Regions from separate parts of the Alishewanella sp. SMS8 genome, predicted to be linked through region 2. Evidence: predicted binding sites of a transcription regulator. Region 2 holds the regulator's gene; each other region holds the start of a gene.

Region 1 (6,056 bases), on a different contig from region 2:
CCATCCCTGACATCACCAATAAAATAACGCATGCAGCTTTGGTTAAATCTTTGCTGCATCTCATATTGTTTCAGTTCATCGCGTGAATAAATGATGATTTTTTTTGGTTTAAAGCGGTCAATAAGCGTTTGGGTATATTTATGCCCGAAAGAGCCGGTACCGCCAGTGATTAGGATCGTTTTACCATCAAACATTGTCTGCCCACCCATTTTTCTCGTTATTTACGGTAAAGCATAAGACATGCCATTTGTAATTACTCTAAAGCAAAAATATAAAAAGTCTTGTAAAAACAGCAGGTCAGTTAAATTAGTTTAACCCGTTTCTGAGCAGATGCAAGTTAATCGCTGCAGTTGTATTTTAAGTAGGGCCTTAAGATGTTTCTGCAAGTATTTTGACAGTGTCACTCATTTGAGTTAACACCACTTTAGGGCTAAACTTAATTAAGATTTGATAACGAGGCATGCTGATGAAAATTACAACGCCAAGCAATAACATCTTAAATAATGTGTTGCAGCAACAACAGAAATTAGCCCAGCAAGAAGCCAGTGGTAAGCGTATTACCAGCGCTGCCGATGATGCGGCGGGGTTGCAAATCAGTAATCGGTTGAACAGCGCGATAAACGGTCAGCAGCAAGGGCAGCGAAATATTGCCGATGGTGTTGCTTTTGCGCGGGTTTATGAGCAAGCGGTGCAAGGAGTTAGCGATAACGTGAATGAAATTGAGCGGTTGGCAATTGCAGCCGGTAATGGCATTTACAGCGATGCTGACAAACAAGCGCTACAAAGCGAAGCGAACGGTTATTTGGCTAATATCCAACAAGGTTTAACCACGGAGTTTGCCGGTAAGAAACTTTTTGAAGATACGGCGCTTAGCTTTAATGCTGGCAATAGCAATCTACAATTACAAACCCAAGACTTAGGCGCAGCGCTGAACAGTCAAAACTTGTTCAGTATTGATTTAACTCAGCCACAAACGCTGACAACCGTGCGCGCTGTGGCAGAGCAGTTAAATGCGTTGCAAACTGAGGTCGGGGCTAGCATTAATGCCTTTGATAGTGCTTCTCGTGCGGTATCAGGTCAGCAAGTTGCCACCTCTGAAGCGCGTTCACGTATTGCTGATCTTGATTATGCCAAAGCTAGCAGTGAGCGGGCGGCGAATAATATTTTATCGCAAAGCTCGGTGAATGTGGCCATGCAAGCGCGCGTGAGTTCAGAGCAGGCGCTGTCGCTGTTAAGTTAAACAGGATGATGCTTCATTTTACTAAACGCTAATTTTTTGACGCCCTGTCAAAAAATTAGCGTTTTACCTTGCAAGGCTGCACACAGCTTGTACAATAAAGTCAATTATACTTATAAATTGTGCGCTTATGTCTGATAACCCTCATCTTTATCTGGTTGATTTACAACTAAATCGCTGTGAGCGTTTGTCTACCGTCTGCAGTTTTATTGGTGAAGCTCATCAGCTTGTTAGCCCTGATGATTTAGCCAATACCTTACAACATCATCCGGCTTCGGTGGTTGTGTTAGGGGCGACCGATCAATTAGATGCCAGTGCGATTATTCGGCAATTTCCGGCAAGTGCGTTTTTAGTTATTGGTGACAGCCAAAGTTATTTATTAGAGCAAGCCAACGTGATTGGCGTGTTAAGTGAGCCTTTTTCCTACAATAGCTTAACGCAGCTTTTGCGCGATGCGCAGCAATACCATCGTTTATTACCTACTCACAAACAGCAAGATAATCAAGTACGCTTCGATGGTATGGTCGGGCAAACACCGGCCATGCAAAAAATTCGTTTTTTGATCCAGCAAGTAGCCAAAACAGAAGCAAACGTTTTGGTGCTTGGGCCTTCAGGTACCGGTAAAGAAGTGGTCGCTCGGAATATTCATTTATTATCGAACCGCGCCAATGGGCCCTTTGTGCCAATTAATTGCGGGGCAATTCCGGCTGAATTGTTAGAAAGTGAGTTATTTGGTCATGAAAAAGGCGCCTTTACTGGGGCTATTTCTACCCGCAAAGGCCGTTTTGAGTTAGCACAAGGCGGCACCTTATTTTTAGATGAAATTGGTGATATGCCACAGCCCATGCAAGTGAAATTGCTGCGGGTGTTGCAAGAGCGAATTTTTGAGCGCGTAGGCGGCAGCCAAACCCTGAAAGCCGATGTGCGAATTATTGCGGCAACCCATCGCGATTTAGAAGTGATGATTACAGACGGCGGTTTTCGGGAAGATTTATATTACCGTTTAAATGTGTTTCCTATCGATACGCCTGCGCTGTGCGATCGTGCAGACGATTTACCGATTTTAATTACTGAATTACTTAACCGCCAATATGCCGCACATCAAGCAAAAGTGAAGTTTACTGAACGCGCACTCGACAGTTTAAAGTTACACAGTTGGCCAGGTAATGTGCGCGAGTTGGCTAATTTGCTCGAACGTATGGTGATTATGTATCCGGATCAGATCGTCGATGTGGCTGAGCTACCGAAAAAATATCAGCACCTAGATGTTGAATCTTATCAGCCGGTGTATCCAGAAGCGTTACAAGAGCGTGATCTGTTAAATGCGTTATTTCAAAGCGATGACAGCAGCGACAGTGAGGAGGCCGCCGGTTTTGAGACAATCGCTACATTTACCTCTGTTATCACTCAAGATACCTTGCCGGAAGAAGGCTTAGATTTAAAAGAGTTTCTCGCTGAATTAGAAATTCGTTTTATTTCCCAAGCACTAGAGCGCCACGATTTTGTAGTGGCACGGGCAGCCGATATTTTAGGTTTGCGCCGCACCACCTTGGTTGAAAAAATGCGTAAATATAATCTAGGTAAAGAAGAGTAACTCTGCAGCACTTTGAGCCTGCTGTCAGATTGTTGACGCATAAAGCTGTTTAAACTCAATGATTTAATCATGGCACATTCTCTGCATTGCTCCTGTTAAGATCCGCCAACTGCTTCGCCGTTGGCCCTTAGCAGCAGGAGCCACTCTATGTCAGTATTAACCGCAACCAGCCACTTGAATGAAGTATCAAGTGCGACTGTGCATCCTTTGATCGCGCCCGTAAAAAGCAGTGCGCGCTCGCAAGAGCAGCGGTTAAAACACATTCTGCAATGCTTACCCTCTGGCGTAGTGTTGCTTGATGGTTGGGGACGCGTGATTGAAGTGAATCATGTCGCGGTAGAGATGCTTGGCGAGCCTTTGCTCGGTGAATCATGGCTTAATGTGATTAACCGCTGCTTTCGACCTCGCAGTGATGATGGCCTAGAAGTGTCATTAACGGATGGCCGGCGCGTAAAACTGCAAATCAGTGCTTTAACGCCAGACTCTGGGCAGCTTATTGTGTTGACTGATCTCACCGAAACGCGTGAGCTGCAAAATCGCTTAAGTCATCTGCAGCGTTTATCCACACTGGGTAAAATGATGGCGACGCTCGCGCATCAAATTCGCACCCCTTTATCTTCTGCCATGCTGTATGCAGAGAATTTACGTAGCCCAAAATTGCCTAATCAATCGCGTGAACAATTCCAAGATAAGTTACTGGCGCGCTTGCACGATTTAGAGCAGCAGGTGAACGATATGCTGTTATTTGCGCGCTCAGGTACGGCACAAGCTGTTGCGAGTATGACATTGCAGCAATTATGCGATGAACTCGTACTGCGCAGTGAAGCATTACTTAACCATCATCATGCCGTGTTTAAAATTAGCCTGACGACACCGCAAGCCAGTTTATTAGGTAATAAAAACAGCCTGGTTGAAGCCTTATTAAACTTACTGCAGAACAGTTTACAAGCTGCAGGCGATAACGCGCAATTGTGCTTAGCGCAGCAAATTGGCAAGGCGGGGCAGTTAACCTGGCAATTTAGTGATAATGGCCCGGGTATTCCCCCAGCCGTGCAAGCGCAGATGTTTGAGCCGTTTTATAGCAATAAAGCCGGTGGCAGTGGTTTAGGTTTAGCGGTGGTGCAAGCGGTGGTGCATAGCCATCAGGGTAGTATTCATTATGTTGATTTAGCAGCAAGGCCAGAGGGAGCGTTAAGTGGCGCCTGTTTTGAGATCAGCTTACCTATTCATCATAGTGCCTCAGCTGCTAAGACTAAGGAGTAATGCCATGTCAGATCTGAAAATATTAATTGTGGAAGATGATGCCGGTTTACGCGAAGCCTTAATCGATACACTGAGTTTGGCCAACTATCAGGTGCTCAGTGCCGCCAGTGCCGAAGAAGCCTTGCTGCTATTAAAAAAACAAAGTGTGCAGCTGGTGATCAGTGACGTGCAAATGGGCTCGGTATCCGGTTTAACCTTGTTAAAAACCTTACGCGAACAATATCCGCAATTACCCGTACTGATGATGACGGCCTATGCCACTGTGCAAGATGCGGTTGAGGCTATTCGTTTAGGGGCGATTGATTATTTATCGAAACCGTTTTCACCTGAGGTGCTGGTCAGTACGGTAGCGCGTTATGTGGTCGCTGAGCCAACAGACAGCTTTACGCCGATTGCCGCGGCCGAGCAGAGCAAAGCCTTGTTACAATTGGCCGAGCGGGTGGCGCATTCTGAAGCCAGTGTGATGATCTTAGGCCCCAGTGGCTCGGGAAAAGAAGTGCTGGCACGGTATATTCATCAACAATCAGCCCGTGCAGCTGAGCCTTTTATCGCCATTAATTGCGCAGCGATCCCTGATAATATGTTGGAATCTACCCTATTTGGTTACGAAAAGGGTGCGTTTACCGGCGCGGTGGCGGCGTGTCCGGGTAAATTTGAACAAGCACAAGGCGGTACCATCCTGCTGGATGAAATTACTGAAATGCCGATGAATTTGCAGGTTAAACTCTTACGAGTGCTACAAGAGCGCGAAGTAGAGCGGTTGGGCAGTCGTAAGACTATTAAGTTGGATGTGCGCATTTTAGCCACCAGTAATCGAGAGCTTGCTCAAGCGGTAGCCGATGGCCTGTTTCGTGAAGATTTGTATTATCGTTTAAATGTCTTTCCGTTAAGTTGGCCTGCATTAGCCCAGCGCCCGGAAGATATTGTGCCATTGGCGGAGCATTTATTGCGCCGGCATTGCCATAAACAACAACGGCCAACCTGCCAGTTGAGTAAAGCGGCTAAGCAGCGTTTAACCCAGCACAGCTGGCCAGGGAATGTGCGCGAGCTCGATAATGTGATCCAGCGTGCTTTAATTTTACAAGGCGGTATTGAGATTGCGGCGGCTGATATTTTATTAGAAGTGCCGGGTTCACTTGGGCAAAGTGCCGTGCCACGCGTGCAAGGTCTTAGTGCGACCATGGCAGATAGCACTGATTTTAAAACTGAAATTCATGAGCAAGAGCATAAGCTTATTCTCGCCACGCTACAGGCTTGTGCTTTTAAACGCAAAGACGTAGCAGAAAAACTCGGTATCAGTGATCGCACTTTGCGTTACAAATTAGCGCGGATGCGCGAGTCAGGTATTGATATTCCGGCTTAAGCTAGCCTCATACGTCATTTCACTACAAAGCCTTACGCTGCTTGGCAACGAATGCCGATGCTGCGTAAGGCTATCTTGTTATAACCCCTGTTTTCCCTGTGTTTGGCGAGTTGGCACAACTTCTGCTTAGTCTGTTATATCCTCGTAAATAACAAAATTTTGACAGGCAGCATTATGGAAATTAAAGGTCAGGCGTTATATGCCCAAATGCAAAGCATGGCAACCCAAGCACGTGCTTTGCCCTTCGAAGCCGATCCAAGCATGGCGGTGCAGCCGACAAACAGCAGCCAGTCAGATTTTTCTACCTTGTTTAAAAACGCGCTAGGCAGTGTTAATGAATTACAGCAACAAGCTGGTGCAATGCGAAATGCCGTTGAATTGGGCGATCCAAAGGTGTCATTGGCGCAAGCCATGATTGCATCACAAAAATCCTCTTTGGCTTTCGAAGCGACCGTGCAAGTTCGTAATAAAGTGGTCGAAGCCTATAAAGAAATTATGTCGATGCCGGTCTAATTAGACAGACAGCGCAAGCAGGAGAAGTATGGTGGCAGATAATCAATCGACAGAACTGGCGTTAACCAACACCGATTTTAGTAATG
Region 2 (6,056 bases):
TAACGAGCAGCGCGAGCCAATCGGCGCCATGAATATGCACGACTTACTGCGAGCAGGAGTAATGTAACATGGACTTATATCGCCAGTTGTACCAAGCTATCAGTGATACTAACGCCAGCCGCGCGGCTGATATTAAATTACTTATCTGTGATGTCGATGGCGTATTTTCGGATGGGCGCATTTACTTAGGTAATCAAGGTGAAGAGCTAAAAGCCTTTCATACCCGGGATGGCTATGGCATTAAAGCACTGCGCCAAGCTGGCATAGAAGTAGCCGTGATAACAGGGCGACAATCGGCCATTGTGGAGCAGCGTATGAAATCGCTAACTGTGCCCTATATTTATCAAGGGCAAGAAAATAAAACAGCTGCATTTCAAGCGCTGCTCGCTGAACTGCAATTAGATGCCAGCCAAGTCGCTTATATCGGTGATGATTTGGCCGATTGGCAAGTCATGCAACATTGTGGCTTAGCCGTCGCGGTAAAAGATGCACATCCTTATTTGCAAAAGCACGCCCATTTAGCAACGTCATTACCTGGCGGCTTTGGTGCAGTGCGCGAATTATGCGATCTGTTACTGATTGCGCAACAGCGATTTTTACAATTTGATGGCAGCAGCTCATGAGAAAGTTTTTTGTGCTCATCGTCATGTTACTCGTGATAGTCGCGGGCTACCTGTGGTTGAATCCCAGCGTTGAGCAAGTGGATCTGCAAGTGGATCGAGAATTTCAACCGGATTACATTGCTGAAAATGTTACCTTGCGCATCTACGACAATGAGGGCTATATTGCCGATCACGTGCAGGCGCTGAAATTAGAGCATTTTGAACAGCTCGGCTTTACGCAGTTTGATCAACCGCGCTATACCCTGTTTAATAAAGCACATCAGCCTGCTTGGGAAATCAGTAGCTTACAAGGTGTCTGGTTTCCTGAAGATAAGATTATTTTGGAAAACCAAGTGGTTTTGCAAAACAAACAAACCCTAGGTTTAGTAGAACGCGTTGAAACGGCCTCATTACAACTGATGTTGCCTGAAAAAAGTATTCATACGCATGAAATCGTTCAGATCACCGGCGCCGGTTTTTTCATTAAAGGGCAAGGTATGCATGTCGATTTAACAAAAGAAACCATACAATTGCAAAAGCATTTAGAGACGGTATATTTCAATGAAAATTAATAGCTTAATGATTGTTTTGGCCTTTTTTTCTGCCGTTAGTTTGGCCGCCGAACCGGATCATAAACAGCCCATCTCGGTCGATGCAGATAAAACCTTAGCCTCATTAATTGACAGCATTGCCAGTTATGCCGATAACGTTGTCGTACGTCAGGGGTCCATGTTGATCAAAGCAGACAAACTTGAAGTCGACGCCAGTGCTGGTAAAGGTAAAGAGGTGTTTATTACAACAGGCTCACCGGCGACCTATTCACAAACTCTGCAAGGTGATCGTCCTGTAACCGCTCAAGCGAATGAGATCCGATTTGACCGTGCCAGCCGAATTTTAACGTTATCGGGTAATGCCGAAGTGATGCAAAGCGGTAGCTTAGTGCGCGGTGCCGTGATCCGTTACAACATTGAATTACAACAATTAAGTGCTGAAGGTGAGCAAAATCGTCGCGTTACCACGATTTTCACCCCAGAAAACAAGGACAATCCATGAAGTTAGTGGTCTCGCACCTCGCCAAAAGCTATAAAAGCCGGCAGGTAGTGAAAGATGTCAGCTTAGAGGTCAATGCAGGGCAAATCGTCGGTTTATTGGGCCCTAACGGTGCAGGTAAAACGACAACCTTTTACATGATTGTTGGCTTAGTTCCCTCGGATAAAGGCACCATTACCCTCAACGAGCAAGATATTACTTTTGCTCCGATCCACCAACGTGCCCGCGCCGGCATTGGTTATTTACCGCAAGAAAGCTCGATTTTTCGTAAATTGACTGTGCATGAAAACTTATTGGCCATTTTGCAAACCCGCAAAGATTTAAGCACGCAACGCCGCGCTGAAATTGCCGATGATTTATTAGAAGAATTTCATATCGGCCATATCCGCAACAGTTTAGGGATGGCGTTATCTGGTGGCGAGCGTCGTCGGGTTGAGATCGCGCGAGCATTAGCCGCTGATCCCGCTTTTATTTTATTAGACGAACCGTTCGCTGGCGTTGACCCGATTTCAGTACTTGATATCAAAAAAATCATTCAACACCTCGCCCAACGTGGCATTGGTGTTCTCATTACTGACCATAATGTGCGTGAAACGTTAGATGTTTGTGAAATCGCTTATATTGTCAGTCATGGCGAACTGATTGCAGCCGGTTCTCCGCAAGATGTTCTAGCAAATCAGCAGGTACGTGATGTATACCTAGGTGAGCAATTCAGGCTATAGTAAAGAAGATAGAACGCAACTGCGCATTCAGGAGAGAATTACAGGTACATGAAGCCCTCTTTGCAACTCCGCCTAGGACAACAGCTTACCATGACGCCACAACTGCAACAGGCGATACGCCTATTACAGTTGTCTACCATTGAGCTACAGCAAGAAATACAGGAAGCGTTAGACGCGAACCCGTTACTCGAAGGCGATGATGATTTCGAACGTCAGCCAGATGAGGTTGATCACAGTCTTGGCAATATCAATCGCGATACCCTTGACGATCCACGCAACAAAAACTCAGAGCAAAAAGACGCTGCCGATCGCGATACCAGCGATGATCTGAATCAACAAAACATCCAAGAAGATTTACCGCTAGATAATAACTGGGATGACTTAGTCAGTGCCGCCCCTGTTAGCAGTGGCAACATGCCTGATGACGATATGGTGTATCAGGGTGAAACCAGCGATACCCTGCAAGATTATTTACGTTGGCAAATGCAACTGACGCCCTTTTCTGAAATCGACCGGGCTATTGCTGAGATCATTATTGAAGCCATCGATGACAATGGTTTTTTAAGTATCAGCTGCGAAGAAATACTCGACTCACTGCAATCTAACGAGGTCGAGGCCGACGAAGTTGAAGCCGTGATTAAACGCATTCAATTATTTGATCCGGTCGGGGTTGGCGCGCGCTCGGTGCAAGAGTGTTTACTGGTGCAGTTACGGCAGTTTGAGCCAACTACCCCCTATTTAAATGATGCAAAACTCATTATTAGCAACTATACCGAATTTTTAGCAAATAGAGACTTTCGTTCTTTGATGCGCGTGACTAAACTCAAAGAAGAAGAGTTAAAGGAAGTCATGCAGTTGATCCACAGTTTAAATCCACGGCCGGGTGCTGATGTGATTAAACAAGAACAGCAGTATGTGATTCCTGATGTCACGGTGACAAAAGTAAAAGGTCGTTGGCAAGTCGAATTAAACGCTGACGCTATGCCCAAAATACGGATCAATCAGCAATATGCGGCGATGAGCAAAACCGCTAAAAATTCCGCTGATACGCAATTTATTCGTTCGCACTTGCAAGAAGCTAAATGGTTTTTAAAGAGCTTAGAAAGCCGAAACGATACTTTACTCAAAGTAGCCAATTGCATTGTGCAGCAACAACAAGCCTTTTTTGAGCATGGTGAAGAAGCCATGAAACCGATGGTATTGAATGATGTTGCAGAAATGGTCGGTATGCATGAGTCGACGATCTCACGCGTCACCACTCATAAATATATGCATACACCACGTGGAATTTTTGAACTTAAGTTCTTTTTCTCCAGTCATGTTAGTACAGAGAGTGGTGGTGAATGTTCTTCCACTGCCATTCGTGCTTTTATTAAAAAATTGGTGGCGGCAGAAAATCCGGCAAAACCGCTAAGTGACAGTAAAATGGCGGAGATTTTGTTAGAACAAGGGATAAACGTGGCTAGGCGAACTATCGCTAAATACCGCGAATCGTTGTTTATTCCGCCGTCAAATCAACGAAAGACCCTGCTGTAAGTGTCTTAACTAAAAGGAAGAGTCTATGCAAATCAATTTAACAGGCCGTCACGTCGAAATTACCGAAGCCTTAAAAGATTATGTCGAGAATAAATTTGCTAAGCTAGAGCGTCATTTCGAGAACATTAATAATGTACATGTCATCTTAAACGTGGAAAAATTACAACAGATTGCCGAAGCTAAAATCCATCTCACCGGTGGCGAAGTGTTTGCGGTGTCTGAGAACGAAAACATGTATGCTGCGATTGACCAGTTAATAGACAAACTCGATCGGCAGGTCATTAAACACAAAGAAAAACTGTCACGACACTAAGACATTATTATGAATTTAAACGCAATGTTAGCGGAGAACTGCACGAAAAGTGCAGTTCTATTTAACAGTAAAAAACGTATCCTCGAATATATCGCCGAACTGGCTCACCAGCAGCTTCCCGAACTATCTGAATACACGATTCTTGAAGCCTTAATGACCCGTGAAAAACTCGGTTCAACCGGCATCGGTGGCGGTATCGCCATTCCTCACGGCAAACTTGACTGCGTAACTCAACCGATTTTGGTGTTTGTGGTCAGTAAAGACCCTATCGCGTTTGATGCGATAGATAACCAAGCCGTCGATATTTTTTGCGCTATTTTAATACCCACTGAGCAATGCCAAACGCACCTAAGTACGTTATCCGGTATTGCCAAATTGTTGAGTCAGAAAGACTTAACCAAAAAAATCCGCCATGTCGAGTCAGATGAACAACTGTATCAGCTACTACTCGACTATAGCCAAAAAACAGGTGAGTCATGAAACTACTCGTCGTCAGTGGTCGCTCAGGCTCTGGCAAATCGGTTGCTCTAAGAGTCATGGAAGATCTCGGCTATTACTGCGTCGACAATCTCCCGGTTAATCTATTACCGACTCTGGCAACTGCAGTAATGGGCCAATATGAACGCGTTGCCGTGAGTATTGATGTGCGTAACTTACCGAGCGATCCCGATGAGTTATCAGACATTTTGTCGTATCTGCCGCGCAAGCTGGAACTGACGATTTTATATTTGGATGCGGATCACACCACGCTAATTAAGCGCTTTAGCGAAACGCGTCGCTTGCATCCGCTATCCCATCAAGCGATGTCGCTCGATGAAGCCATTTCACGTGAACAACAGTTATTAGATCCTATCTCTAGCCGCGCCGATTTATATATCGATACCACTGAGCTGAATGTGCATCAACTGGCCGAGCAATTACGTGAGCGGATCTTAGGCCAAAAGACCGGCCGTTTAGTGATACTCTTTGAATCCTTTGGTTTTAAATATGGTATTCCAAAGGATGCCGATTTTGTGTTCGATGCGCGGTTTTTACCCAACCCACATTGGGAGCCGGATCTGAAACCGCTCACAGGTTTAGATCAGCCAGTTAAAGATTACCTCGCCTCACAAGACGTGGTTGCAAAATATACGTGGCAGATCAATACCTTTATCGCCAGCTGGTTACCTCATCTCGAACGTAACAATCGCAGCTACTTAACGATAGCGATTGGTTGCACAGGTGGCCAGCATCGTTCAGTGTATATCGCACAAAGCCTAGCCGAAACCTACCGCAGCCAACGCGAAGATGTACAAATTCGCCATCGGGAATTAGTCAGACATCATGGCCGATAAGTTAGCTGCAACAGTCACGATTATTAATGCCCTAGGCCTACACGCACGTGCCGCAACCAAGCTAGTGCAGTTAAGCCAGCAATTTGATGCCAAAGTAGAATTAGTGCAAGAAGATGGTAAAACAGCAGATGCCGGCAGCGTACTGGCCTTGCTGATGATGGCCAGTAGTAAAGGTAAAACCCTTACAGTGACCACCGAAGGCCCTGACGCTGCTGAAGCATTAGACGCGATTACTTTATTAATTAATACCGGTTTTGGCGAATAGCGTAAAGCTTGTGCTTTACGCTATTGCTAGGTTTTTTAGGGTAAATTCGACTTAATATGCGAACGACTGCTGTTTTGTAATTGCCCTCGCTTGAGTTCTTGCTCACCTGTAGTCCGCGCAATCGCCTCAGTCTGATGATGCAGGGCAGCTTTAATGAGCATATGTGCACTGATTGGCGCGGTGATCAATAAGAAGATAGTAATCAACAATTCATGCACGCTGATCTCACCGGGT
Region 3 (6,056 bases), 750 kb from region 2:
GTGTCGCCGACAGTGCACTGTTGGATACTTACCGCGCGTTGTCTTTGATAAGTATCAGCGATGCCCCCGCAGCCTTCAGTTTGTTCGAGGCACTAAGTACATCATCACAAGCTGACGCCGCGGCTTTTGCTAAAGCACATATTACAGCATCAAAACGTCAATATAATGAAGCGTTTGCTGCAATAGAAACTATTACGGCAGACAGCCCATTATTTGATGAAGGCATGCATTTTAAAGCCAAACTTTATGCCTCGCAGCAGCAAGATGCGGAGGCGGCCGCTGCATTTGAGCATTACCTGAAAAAAGTGCCCACCGCTACTTTGGCCAAATTGCTGCTAGCGCAAACCTATGTGCGGATGCAAGATTTTACCAAAGCCGAGCCACAGCTAGATGCTTTGCTAAAACTATTTCCGCAGCAACCTTATGCTAACCATTTACTGAGTATCATTAAGTATGAAAAAGGTGAATTAGAACTTGCTAAGCAATTCAGTGAAAACGCCGTTCGCTTTGGCATGACAATGCCAGAAAGCCGTATTATTGCTGCCATGTCAGCCGCTAGATTAAATCAAAATGCACAAGCATTAAATATGCTAGAACCTATTGCAAACGAGCTGCAACGCTTCCCAGCAGCGCAGCGTTTATATGCTGTGTTGCAACTTAATGCTGGCCAAGGTGAACGTGCCGCAGAAATCTTAAGCAGTTTACCGGTTGAAGAGCAAAATATAGAATTATTAGCGCAAACCGCATTTCAACTTCTTCGGCAAGGCAATGACAAATCAGCTGATTTACTGCTACAAAACTATCAGAATAATCACAGTCAAGACTCATCCAGCTTAGCTACCTTAGCCAGTATTCGGTTAAATATCGAAGGTCAACGTCCTGGCGCTATTAAAGATTTAGAAAAAGCCTTACAGCTCGATCCTGCCATGGATGATGCTCGCATGCGGCTGATCACCGCATATATAGAAGAAAAACGTTTTGCTGAAATTGATCGCTTAACCGAGCAATGGCAAGCGGATCCTAAAACGCGGACCGCGGCTTTTAATATCAAATCTTATGTAGCCTTGCTACAAGGTGATTTTGAAAAAGCGAATGAATTTAATGCATTGGCTGCAACCGAAACACCAGACAACCCCTTTGTAGGATATATTCAAGCCGTATTATTAGCTCAAAAACAAGACCTTAGCGCTGCAACAAAACGTATTGAGCAAGTTATTGCGGCAACACCAACCTACCTGCCTGCTTTAGAATTTTACTACAGTATCAACCGTGGCAAAGATGGCCAAAACAACATTAAACAAAAAATAGAACAGATTTATACGGCGAATACGCAAAACTTTGCACTTCGCTTGTTAATGGCTCAGATCTATACTGACAACCAACAATTTGATAAAACCGCAGAATTACTGAGTGCTATTGATGCAGAGCTACCTAATTTACCGCCACTGCATTACTTATTATTAATTGATGCACATCAAAATACCGGTAAACAAACATTGGCGCTGCAATTGGCAGAGAAATGGTATCGTAAAAACGAAAAAAATCCTCAAGCGGCGTTTTCATATGCCAATGCACTTACCTCGAATAAAGAGTTCAATAAAGCACTTGATATCATTAATACACTGTCAGTTAATTATAAAGACAATCCTCGCTTACAACTTGCCCAGGTTAGACTGCTCAGCGAATTAAAGCGCTATTCACAAGCAATAAGTTTAATTAATGCTATGCCAGAGGAATTAAAAAATACCGGTGAGGTACAATTCATTTTGGCTAGGTTGTATATGTCGTCCTCACAACCTAAAGAAGCAATCAGCGCACTAAAAGCGAGCTACGAAGTCAATCCAACAGCAATTAGTGCGGTGTATTTAGTCGAAGAAATTGCCAAAACATCACTGGCGGATGCCGTTACGTTTATTGATAAACATATCGCAAAACATGGAAAAGATATCGGACTGCTTACATACAAGGCAAACCTTTTGATTGAAAGTGATAAAGATCAAGCAATGTCAATGTTCGCCGATTTAGTGAAGGACGTTCCTAACTTAGTTACGCTTAACAATTATTCATGGTTATTAATCGAGCGCGGTGAATTAAAAAAAGCTGAAACTTTTGTAAAACAAGCTATTCAAATGGCTCCAAACCATCCTGATGTTTTAGACACATTCGGTTTACTGCTGCTTCGGCAAAAAGCGTATGCTGAGGCGGTAGGTCAATTTGAGAAGTCTTTAGCCATCCGTCCAGAGGCTAACGATGTGAAATTACATTATGTAGAGGCATTAATTGCTGACAATAAAATGACGAAAGCTAGCAGCGTACTCAGAACAGTAAGTGATGCACCAGAATACCAAGACAAAAAAGCTGAGTTACAACGTAAAATAACTAATTAACACTATTATTAAACAAAAAGGCACCGTAATGCTTAAAGCAAGCCAGTTAAGCATGACCTGTTTGCTCTAAAACAACCGTTGAAGGCCATGGATGGCCGGACAAATTCGTCTGGAACGAATTTGAACAGCTTTGCTGGCCTGAAAGGGTGAACTTCATCGATGAAGTTCATAATCGAGCCTCAGGGATGATTCATGGCGTGTTGATGTGCACAAACCGCGTCATGCTTAGTCCTAAACTGATCGGCATTACCGTAATACTCAGCAACGTAATGGTTTGCTTAGGTGCTTTTTTGTCGTTGTCCCTGTTACAGTTCAATTCAAAGCTATCGTTTCTTTACTGCACATAATCGCTTAAACAAGTTTAAGGAATAATGGGTTGTACTCAGCCTAGTTGCTGTTTATCGCCGTGATAACGATATTGAGTATGATTTATCAAAACCCGTAACTATGCTGCTGTGCATTGTGAATTATCCGCTGCTAATATCCCTCGATACAAATAAGCCACGCTATATTGCTTTTTATTGCTGCAATTCTAACCAAACTGCATTAAAACAATCTCGATTTAGCTGGTTGAGCATTAAAAAAGAAATAAACCATACTTAAAATAAGAGATTAAGCAATGGCTAAACATTATGGACAATAGTCACCCATGGTAAAGCAAGCAACCGGTTCAGCGACTTAACTCAGCATGACAAGGCTAGCACTTAAATATTACAAGTGATTGTAGGGTCTGACGAAAATGACAGATTAATGCGGCAGGATGATAAGAATTCAATAAGGAAAATTAGTGTTGTTCAGAGTGAACGGCATACAACAAGCTGATATTATTAAGCGGCACAAATAAAAATCCGGCAACTCGTGCCGGATTTTTATTATCTAATTAAAACTATTATGCGTTAGCTTTGTTTTTACGACGAGCTGAGAAACCCATACCCATTAGACCTAAGCCTAAAATGGCTAATGAGGCTGGTTCCGGAACAAAAGCAATGTCAACAGAGTTTAATGTGGTTGAACGACATAAATCACCATCAGCAGCACCAGCTTTTAAAGCACCGGTTGGTGTGCGACAAAAGTCAGAAGTTGGAGCATTTTGAACACCAAAGATATCACTGCTAGCAATACCAAAAATCATCTCGCCTTGACCAATTTTAGTGGCGAAATCAGTACCAGATGCATCAAAAAACACACCAGCCATTGCTGATGATACTTTGCCGAAAACTTCAATACCAACCGCGCCTGAAAGCGGATCATTTAACTGTGAACCGGTAATGCTTAAATTAAGCACATTTGTACACATAGTTGGAGTACTACAAATGCTAAAATCTACAGAACCCGCATTAAACTGACCTAAATAGGTGGTATTTGGGAAGCTTGGTGGGTTTGGGATAACAATAGCAGTACCCGCTAAGTTCCAACTCACTTTCATGCCCCATGAAGTATTAAAACCACCTAAATTGCTACCAAAAGATAACGGGTTTAAAGCACTAACATTGGCGGTACCAACATCTTTAACTGCATCGCCATTTTGTATTCCCGCCAATGGATTTGATGGGGTGTAAACAGATAACGGATTAAAAGTACCTAACGTTAGAAATTCAAAGGCACTAGTCATGCTTGCGCCAGTAACACCAGGAACTGCAGATGCATCAATTTTGATTGGTGCAGCATTAACATTACTAGCAAATAAACCTGCAGCCATTATGGTTGCTAAAACTGTGAACTTTTTCATTTTTTGTTCCTTTCAAAAAATTAAGTAACTCTATCCAGTTAATGCACAACGCGTGCCAGAAATAAAAGACGCCTATAAACAACAACTTAAAAAATCCAACTTAAAATCAAAACAAAATCTGTAAATTATCCTGACAAAAATAGCCGTTCTGGGAGTTTTTCTCGGAGTAGCTAAATCGATATTGCTGGTTAAATAAACGATTTTTCATAATAAAAAGTAATAAGCCTTCTTCAACAACAATAGAGCTTTTTACCTATTGGTGCTCGCGCAAAACAACCCAAGGTACTTACTAATAATACAAAATGCGGTATTGGCGCTAAGGGGAAACGCTAACACAGCGGTGTTTAAAGTAGGGTTTTTAGGGCGATTTCGTTCTGCTAAATGCCACGCAATAGGGACATTTAGCAGCGTTTATTGATTGGGAACTTGCGCTCTTATTTTTTAAGAACGATACGGCGGGCAATAAACAACATAATGCGCGGCAGCAAACCTTTATTACCAAACGGCCGCCATGTTTTAGTGAATTTATTGCGGTAAGCATCAAAATGCAAACCATAAGGAGCACTGATCACCGGCCCTCTTTTTAACAAGATTTTTAAAGTGTTGGTAATAGCAATACCGGAGCACAATTTAACCGCCATGGCAGTTGAAGGGCCCCGCTCTTCTCGGAAATTAACGCGACTGTCATCTACCAAATAATCGCGTTGTAACATAGCGGGCGATACGCCAACTAAAAAGCGCAACAGTTGTTCTTCGCGGCTGTGGTTTTCAAAACAAAAGTATTGTTCAAAGCTCATCTTACCTGGCATAAAGCTTAAAAAAGCGCAGCCCATTCCTAAAGGTGCTGCCGTAACAACGGGTATGCCGAGCTCTTCACAGCGTTTAAATACCAATTTGCGGGCATCTAAAGCAAAAAAATCTAAGCTATCAACGTAAATATCGGCATCAGCCAAGAATGCATCTACATTTTCAGCCGTTACCCCTTGCTCAAAACACGTAAATTCAGCATCAGGATTAATTTCGGCGGCCATTCTCGCCATCACAGCTAATTTATCTTCATCAACAGTGTGAATATTGGCACCGGCCTGTCGGTTAAAATTATGCACATCGAACTGATCAAAATCAGCCAAACTGAAACGTTGCACCCCCAAACGACATAATGTGAGTAAATGCTCACCACCTACCCCGCCTAACCCAGCAATAGCCACTTTGAAATGTTTTAGCTGTTGTTGCTCGGTTTCTGTAACCCAACCGAGATTACGAGAAAACGCGCGGTTATAATCAAACATACCCTTTCCTTGTTAAACGAATAGCTTAAAGGCTCCAGCCTAGTAAGCGTTCATTGGGTTCTAACAACATTTCTTCTGATAACTCACCAAATAACTCGTGTTCAACCGATTTTAATAATGATTGATAGCCACCACTTAGTGTCTTACGTAATTCACGTGAATCGATAAAATAAGCTGCGCGTAAACCGTGATATTCAACCGCATCACCGAGTTGATGAAATTTGATCCCTACGTAACTTAAACTTTTTGCTAAGCGAGGCTCCATCATTACAAAACCATAATATCGCTTGGTTTTATAAGACATCGCAGCAGCAGACATATACAAACAAATGGCAATATAAGGGAAACAGCGTAACTCTGTGGCAGAAAACGTAGTGTGATCAATGGCGCCCGTAGCAGCGCCCGCAAAGTTATCGACCGCCCGTTTTCGAAATGCGGCTGGTACTGCTAAGCGAGATATTTCACAGATCTCTTCTCGGGCAAAACGCCCTGGGAAAATATGTTTATCGGTAATGGCATGCGCGCAATATTTTTCGATAGGTAATAATTCATCTGGCTGACGAGAGTATATTAAGCGCACTGTCCCTGCGAGTTGCTTTGAAGATAAGTGTCTGACAAAACAATGAATAGCGTGTTCATCAAAATCATCTT
Region 4 (6,056 bases), on a different contig from region 2:
GGGTGATCATGGAATATACCGTCGACTTATATCAAAGCATTCCAACGGTAGTTGGCTAATGGAAATTTTGATGGCAACGCTGTTACAGGCTATTGCTGATTTTCTGCTGCCGCTGTGTCGAGTGACCGGTATGTTGATGATTATGGCTGGCTTGGGCGTGCGCACTATCCCTACGCGGATCAAAACCGGTTTAGTGGTGATGATCACGCTAGTGATGATGCCAATGTTGCCAAAGACGGTTTACCCAGAGTTGATTTCTTTTGCCATGGTTTTAGAAGTGCTGTTGCAAATTACCATTGGCTTTGCCCTTGGTTTTATTTCGTTGATGTTTATTAATACCTTTGTGTTGGCAGGGCAATTACTGGCAGCGCAAACCGGTTTAGCCTTCGCATCAATGGCCGATCCGGCGAGCGGCATGACGGTTCCGGCTATCGGTCAGTTTTATCTGATTTTAGCCACCTTGTTGTTTTTTGTGTTCGATGGTCATTTGATTATGATCCAGATGCTAGTGTTTAGTTTCGATTCTCTGCCGATTAACGGTCAATGGTGGGATGTGACGCACTACTGGACCATAGTTGAGTTTGGCGGTTGGATGTTTGCCACTTCGCTAGCAATTGCCTTAGCACCGATTGTCGCTATGTTGATGGTCAATTTATCGTTTGGCATCATGACCCGAGCTGCACCGCAGTTGAATATCTTCTCGATTGGTTTCCCTGTAACCATGCTGTCAGGCTTGCTGATTTTATGGTTAACACTCGATACCTTTTTATTCCATTACGATAAACAGTGGCAGCATGTAATTGATTACAGCTGTCGACTGATTAGTTGCTAGGAGGCTGGCATGGCAGAAGATTCCGGCGCAGAAAAAACCGAACAGCCCACGCCCAAGAAGCTGCAAGACGCAGCAGAAAAGGGCCAGATAGCCCGCTCAAAAGACCTTGGCACGGCTTTTGTGCTTATTGGCAGCGCCGCAGCTTTATTGGTGTTTGGCAAGATGTTAGCCATGGCCGTGCTGACGATTGGTCAGCGCATGTTACGGTTGGATGAAAAAGATATTTTTGAGACAAATTCCATGTTCACTGCCTGGGGGGATGCGGGTGGCGAGCTTATTATGCCCTTAATCGGCATATTTTCTCTGATCCTTATTGCCGCATTTTTAGGTAATACCCTCTTAGGTGGCTTTAACTTTAGCTGGCAAGCCGCAGGCCCTAAAGCCAGTAAAATGGACCCGATGAAAGGTTTAGTGCGCATGTTCGGTCTACAAGCTTTGGTCGAGCTGGGTAAAAGCTTTTTAAAAGTGGCAGTAGTGGTGGGTGTGGCCTTTTTTCTGTTAAAGCTGTTTTTTATGGATATCATGGCGCTGTCGTTAATGAGCGAACCGAATAATATTGAATCAGCGTTATATTTCTTAGGATGGTTGTTTTTAGGGCTTTGTGCTAGTACTTCGTTAATTGCTATCGTCGATGCCCCTTATCAAAAGTGGAATCATGTGCGGCAGTTAAAAATGTCGCTACAAGAAATTAAAGACGAGCATAAAAACTCGGAGGGTAGCCCAGAGATCAAGGCGCGGATACGTCGCACGCAAATGCAGATGTCAATGAAACGGATGATGCAGCAAGTCCCCACAGCGGATGTGATCGTCACGAACCCAACGCATTATGCGGTGGCGTTAAAGTATGATCAAGGCAAGTTCCGCGCACCGGTGGTGGTGGCCAAGGGCGTCGATGATATCGCCATGCATATTCGAAAAATTGCCAATGGCCATAAAATCCCGGTGATTGAATCACCGGCGCTAGCCCGTTCGATTTATTACACGACTAAACTTGATCATCCGATCCCCGAACAATTATTCGCGGCCGTGGCGCAAGTGCTCGCTTATGTTTTCCAATTACGCCTGTATCGTAAAGGCAAGGGCAGTCGGCCGAAAAATCTCGCGAAAGAGCTACCCATCCCTGATGAATTTAAACACTAGCCACGAATGAGCGCCGCGTGCCGATAAAGTGTCGGCACGGTTTTATCGCTCATTTAGCTGCTTTTCAATAACCTCACCTGATACTGGAACGTTTATTGCTTTAGCCTGTTGTTCCGTCATTAAATTGTCAGGTTATCCATGCAGTTGAGCCAGCTTTACAGTAAATTTGATCGATCCCAACTTCAACACCTTAAGGGTGTCGGTACGCCAGTCTTAATTTTGGCGGCATTGGCTATGGTGGTATTACCGTTGCCACCTTTTATGCTGGATGTCTTATTCTCTTTTAATATCGCGCTGGCGCTGGTGGTGTTGCTGGTCACCATCTATACCAAACGGCCGTTAGATTTCGGTATTTTTCCCAGTGTGATCTTGATTGCGACCATCCTACGTTTGGCACTTAATGTGGCCAGTACCCGTGTCGTGTTGCTGGAAGGTCATAATGGCGGCGATGCGGCCGGTAAAGTCATTGAAGCCTTCGGCTCGGTCGTGATCGGTGGTAACTATGCCGTGGGTATCGTGGTCTTCCTGATCCTAATTATCATCAACTTTGTGGTGGTGACTAAAGGTGCCGGTCGTATCGCAGAAGTGTCTGCACGTTTTACCTTAGATGCGATGCCTGGTAAGCAAATGGCTATTGATGCCGATTTAAATGCCGGTTTAATTACCCAAGAAGAGGCCAAGGCACGCCGCGAAGATGTGACTAACGAAGCCGACTTTTATGGCTCGATGGACGGTGCCAGTAAATTCGTAAAAGGCGATGCTATCGCCGGTATCGTTATTTTGGTGATCAACCTGATTGGTGGCTTGTTTATCGGCATGATGCAGCACGATCTGAGTTTTGGCGATGCGATGGAAATTTATACTTTGCTGACCATTGGTGATGGCTTGGTTGCGCAGATCCCGGGTTTATTATTATCGATTGGTACTGCCATTATCGTCACCCGCCAAAACAAAGAAGGCGATCTGGGCAAGCAAATGACCAGTCAGTTGGGTGATAACACCCATGTGTTGTTTGTCGCCGCTGGCGTGATGACATTAATGGGCGTTGTGCCCGGCATGCCACACTTTTCATTCTTATCCCTAGCAGCGTTATTGGGCGGCGTAGCTTGGTATATCAAAAAACTGGCCAACGAAAAAGCGACAGCCTTGCAACCGCGCACAGCTACGGCTGGCCAACCTAAGCCTGAATCACAAACTGTGAAAGAGATCGGTTGGGACGATGTGCATGGCGTTGATACCATTGGTTTAGAAGTGGGTTATCGTTTGATCCCGCTTGTGGATAAAGCCCAGGGCGGCGAGTTGTTAAATCGGATTAAAGGCGTACGTAAAAAGTTATCACAAGAGTTGGGCTTTTTGGTACCGCCAGTCCATATTCGCGACAACCTTGATTTAGAGCCGAACAGCTACCGGGTGGCCCTGATGGGCGTAACCAATGGTGAGGGGGAATTACGCCACGATAATGAGTTAGCCATTAACCCTGGCCAAGTGTTTGGTACGGTAAAAGGTATTGCCACCAAAGATCCGGCATTTGGCTTGGATGCGGTGTGGATCAGTAAAGATCAGCGTGAACATGCTCAAACACTAGGTTATACCGTGGTCGATGCGGCCACCGTTGTTGCCACGCATCTTAGCCAAATTTTAACGAATCATGCCGCCAGTTTATTAGGCCATGAGGAAGTTCAAAATTTGTTAGATATGCTGGCCAAGCACTCACCTAAGCTAGTGGAAGGCTTAGTCCCTGAAACACTGCCACTGACAACCGTAGTAAAAGTGCTGCAAAACTTATTACACGAGGGTGTGCCAATTCGTGATATGCGCACAATTGTACAAACTTTGGTGGAATATGGCGCGAAAAGTCAGGATGTTGATGTGTTAACTGCGGCTTGTCGTATTGCTTTACGTCGGCTTATTGTGCAAGAGGTGGTGGGCAGTAAACCTGAGATCCCGGTGATTACTTTTGCGCCTGAGCTTGAACAAATGTTGCATCAATCCATGCAGGCTGCGGGTAACGATGGCGCAGGTATTGAACCCGGGTTAGCCGATCGCATTCAGCAGTCATTACAAGAAGCGCATCAAAACCAAGAGTTGACCGGTGAAAGTGCCATTATGCTGACGTCAGGAATTTTACGCTCAGTCATGGCACGATTCGTGAAATACACTATCCCAGGACTACGAGTGTTGTCATATCAAGAGATCCCCGATGACAAACAAATTCGAATCGTTAGTGTAATCGGTCAGCAGAATTAGGAGTAACTCATGAAAATTAAACGCTTTGTTGCCAAAGATATGCGCAGCGCCCTGGCAGAAGTCAAAGAGTTCCTCGGCGCCGATGCAATTATTTTATCTAATAAAAAAGTCGCTGGTGGTGTTGAAATTGTTGCGGCGATTGATGCAGAAGCCCCAGCAGCAACACCTCGCCAAGCCACGCCATCACAGGCTTCTAATACTGCAGAAACGGTAGCAATTGCCAGTGCACGCGCCGAGCCTCGCTTTAGTGTCAGTGTTGATGACGAGCCAGAAGCGGATCCAGCAGATTCATTACGCGCCTTACTCGCCAGACAAATGATTAAGCAACAAGGTCGGGAGCCGCAAGCCCCCGCAGCGGCACTAACCAAGCAAAAGGTTGCTGAGCCCGCGTTACAAAAAGCCCCACAATTTGAACGTCAAAATTCTGGCAATACTCAAGCTCAGTCAGCACAATGGCAAGAAATTAGTCAAGCCCAGCAAGCCCAAGCACAATTAATGCAGCAACAGTTCGCCCAAATGCAAACTGAGATGCTGTCGATGCGCCAATTACTGCAGCATCAAGTCTCGGGTTTAATGTGGCAAGATTTAGCTCGGCGCGAGCCCGTGCGGGCACTTGTGATTGAAAATCTGCAACAAATGGGCTTGTCTGAGCAAATCGCTGATCAGTTAGCCTGTTTCATGCCCGATGATTTAAATGCCGCTGCTGCATGGGATACTGCGCTAGAATTACTCTCAGGGCAGTTAAATACCACTAACGATGATATTTTGCGTCGAGGTGGGGTTATTGCCTTAGTTGGCCCAACAGGAGTAGGGAAAACCACCACCGTAGCCAAACTTGCCGCGGGTTTTGCCAAACGACACGGTGTTGATCAAGTGGCTTTAATTACCACAGATTGTTTTCGGATCGGTGCTTTTGAACAACTGGCGACATTTGGCCGCATTATCGGTTGTCCCGTTAAACAGGCGAAAGATAGCGAAGAGCTGGCGATATTGTTGAATCAGCTACAACAGCGTAAACTGGTCTTAATTGATACTGCCGGCATGAGTCAACGCGATGTGCGTTTAGCCGAGAAACTTGCGTCATTGGTCCATAATTCTCGTGTTAAAATAAAAAGTTATCTGGTATTGTCAGCCACAGCTCAGGCGCGCGTGATGCAAGAAAGTGTGCAACAATTTAAACGCATTGGCTTATCAGGTTGTATTTTCACCAAATTGGATGAATGTTTAAGTTTAGGTGAAGTGATCAATGTGGCATTACAAAATGCCTTGCCAGTCAGTTACCTAACACATGGCCAACGTGTGCCAGAAGATATTCGGATTGCTGACGCGGCCGATTTAGTAAAAGAAGCGGAGCAGTTACGTCAACAACACAGTGATAACCGCCATCAATGGTATCAAGACGACACAACGCAGGTAGCAGCTGCCTATGCCTAAAGATGTATTAGCCGATGATCAAGCCAGTGGCCTTAGAAAAATGAAGAAACAGATGGTAAAAGTGATTTCTATAACCGGCGGTAAAGGTGGCGTGGGTAAAACCAACGTTACATTAAATCTGGCTATGGCGCTGGCCCAGCTGGGGAAAAAGGTTTTAGTACTTGATGCCGATCTCGGTTTAGCCAATTGCGACGTGATGTTGGGCTTGCGCGTCGATAAAAATTTATCCCATGTCCTTGCTGGATCGGCTACTTTAGACGATATTTTAGTAGAGGGGCCTTACGGTATTAAAATTGTGCCTGCCACCTCCGGTAGTCAAAATATGACGGAGCTTTCTCCGGTAGAACATGCTAGTTTAATTCGTGCCTTCAGTGAATTACACACACCTATTGATGTGTTACTA

The links. The regulator sigma-54, encoded in region 2, starts transcription at its own class of promoters, with help from an activator protein. The targets are predictions, from matches to a motif close to GTTGGCACGNNNNTNGNNT.
Region 1: the regulator sigma-54 is predicted to act here: its motif matches at 2,900-2,918, upstream of ORJ01_RS11020 (PAS domain-containing sensor histidine kinase).
Region 3: the regulator sigma-54 is predicted to act here: its motif matches at 4,158-4,176, upstream of ORJ01_RS01935 (PEP-CTERM sorting domain-containing protein).
Region 4: the regulator sigma-54 is predicted to act here: its motif matches at 2,055-2,073, upstream of flhA (flagellar biosynthesis protein FlhA).

Annotation. Positions count from the first base shown of each region.
Region 1 covers NZ_JAPJEA010000003.1:123,491-129,546, forward strand. The annotation lists gene pseB (UDP-N-acetylglucosamine 4,6-dehydratase (inverting)) at 1-194, opposite strand, end outside; gene ORJ01_RS11010 (flagellin) at 467-1,240, shown strand; gene ORJ01_RS11015 (sigma-54-dependent Fis family transcriptional regulator) at 1,368-2,831, shown strand; gene ORJ01_RS11020 (PAS domain-containing sensor histidine kinase) at 2,979-4,094, shown strand; gene ORJ01_RS11025 (sigma-54 dependent transcriptional regulator) at 4,099-5,457, shown strand; gene fliE (flagellar hook-basal body complex protein FliE) at 5,632-5,970, shown strand; gene fliF (flagellar basal-body MS-ring/collar protein FliF) at 5,999-6,056, shown strand, end outside.
Region 2 covers NZ_JAPJEA010000001.1:1,181,632-1,187,687, forward strand. The annotation lists gene ORJ01_RS05435 (KpsF/GutQ family sugar-phosphate isomerase) at 1-67, shown strand, start outside; gene kdsC (3-deoxy-manno-octulosonate-8-phosphatase KdsC) at 69-623, shown strand; gene lptC (LPS export ABC transporter periplasmic protein LptC) at 620-1,174, shown strand; gene lptA (lipopolysaccharide transport periplasmic protein LptA) at 1,164-1,655, shown strand; gene lptB (LPS export ABC transporter ATP-binding protein) at 1,652-2,374, shown strand; gene ORJ01_RS05460 (RNA polymerase factor sigma-54) at 2,423-3,910, shown strand; gene hpf (ribosome hibernation promoting factor) at 3,936-4,223, shown strand; gene ptsN (PTS IIA-like nitrogen regulatory protein PtsN) at 4,230-4,703, shown strand; gene rapZ (RNase adapter RapZ) at 4,700-5,557, shown strand; gene ORJ01_RS05480 (HPr family phosphocarrier protein) at 5,547-5,822, shown strand; gene ORJ01_RS05485 (Na+/H+ antiporter subunit G) at 5,858-6,056, opposite strand, start outside.
Region 3 covers NZ_JAPJEA010000001.1:427,256-433,311, forward strand. The annotation lists gene prsT (XrtA/PEP-CTERM system TPR-repeat protein PrsT) at 1-2,387, shown strand, start outside; gene ORJ01_RS01935 (PEP-CTERM sorting domain-containing protein) at 3,277-4,116, opposite strand; gene ORJ01_RS01940 (ThiF family adenylyltransferase) at 4,551-5,405, opposite strand; gene ORJ01_RS01945 (PEP-CTERM/exosortase system-associated acyltransferase) at 5,431-6,056, opposite strand, start outside.
Region 4 covers NZ_JAPJEA010000003.1:141,106-147,161, forward strand. The annotation lists gene fliQ (flagellar biosynthesis protein FliQ) at 1-59, shown strand, start outside; gene fliR (flagellar biosynthetic protein FliR) at 59-832, shown strand; gene flhB (flagellar biosynthesis protein FlhB) at 842-1,972, shown strand; gene flhA (flagellar biosynthesis protein FlhA) at 2,111-4,219, shown strand; gene flhF (flagellar biosynthesis protein FlhF) at 4,229-5,653, shown strand; gene ORJ01_RS11115 (MinD/ParA family protein) at 5,646-6,056, shown strand, end outside.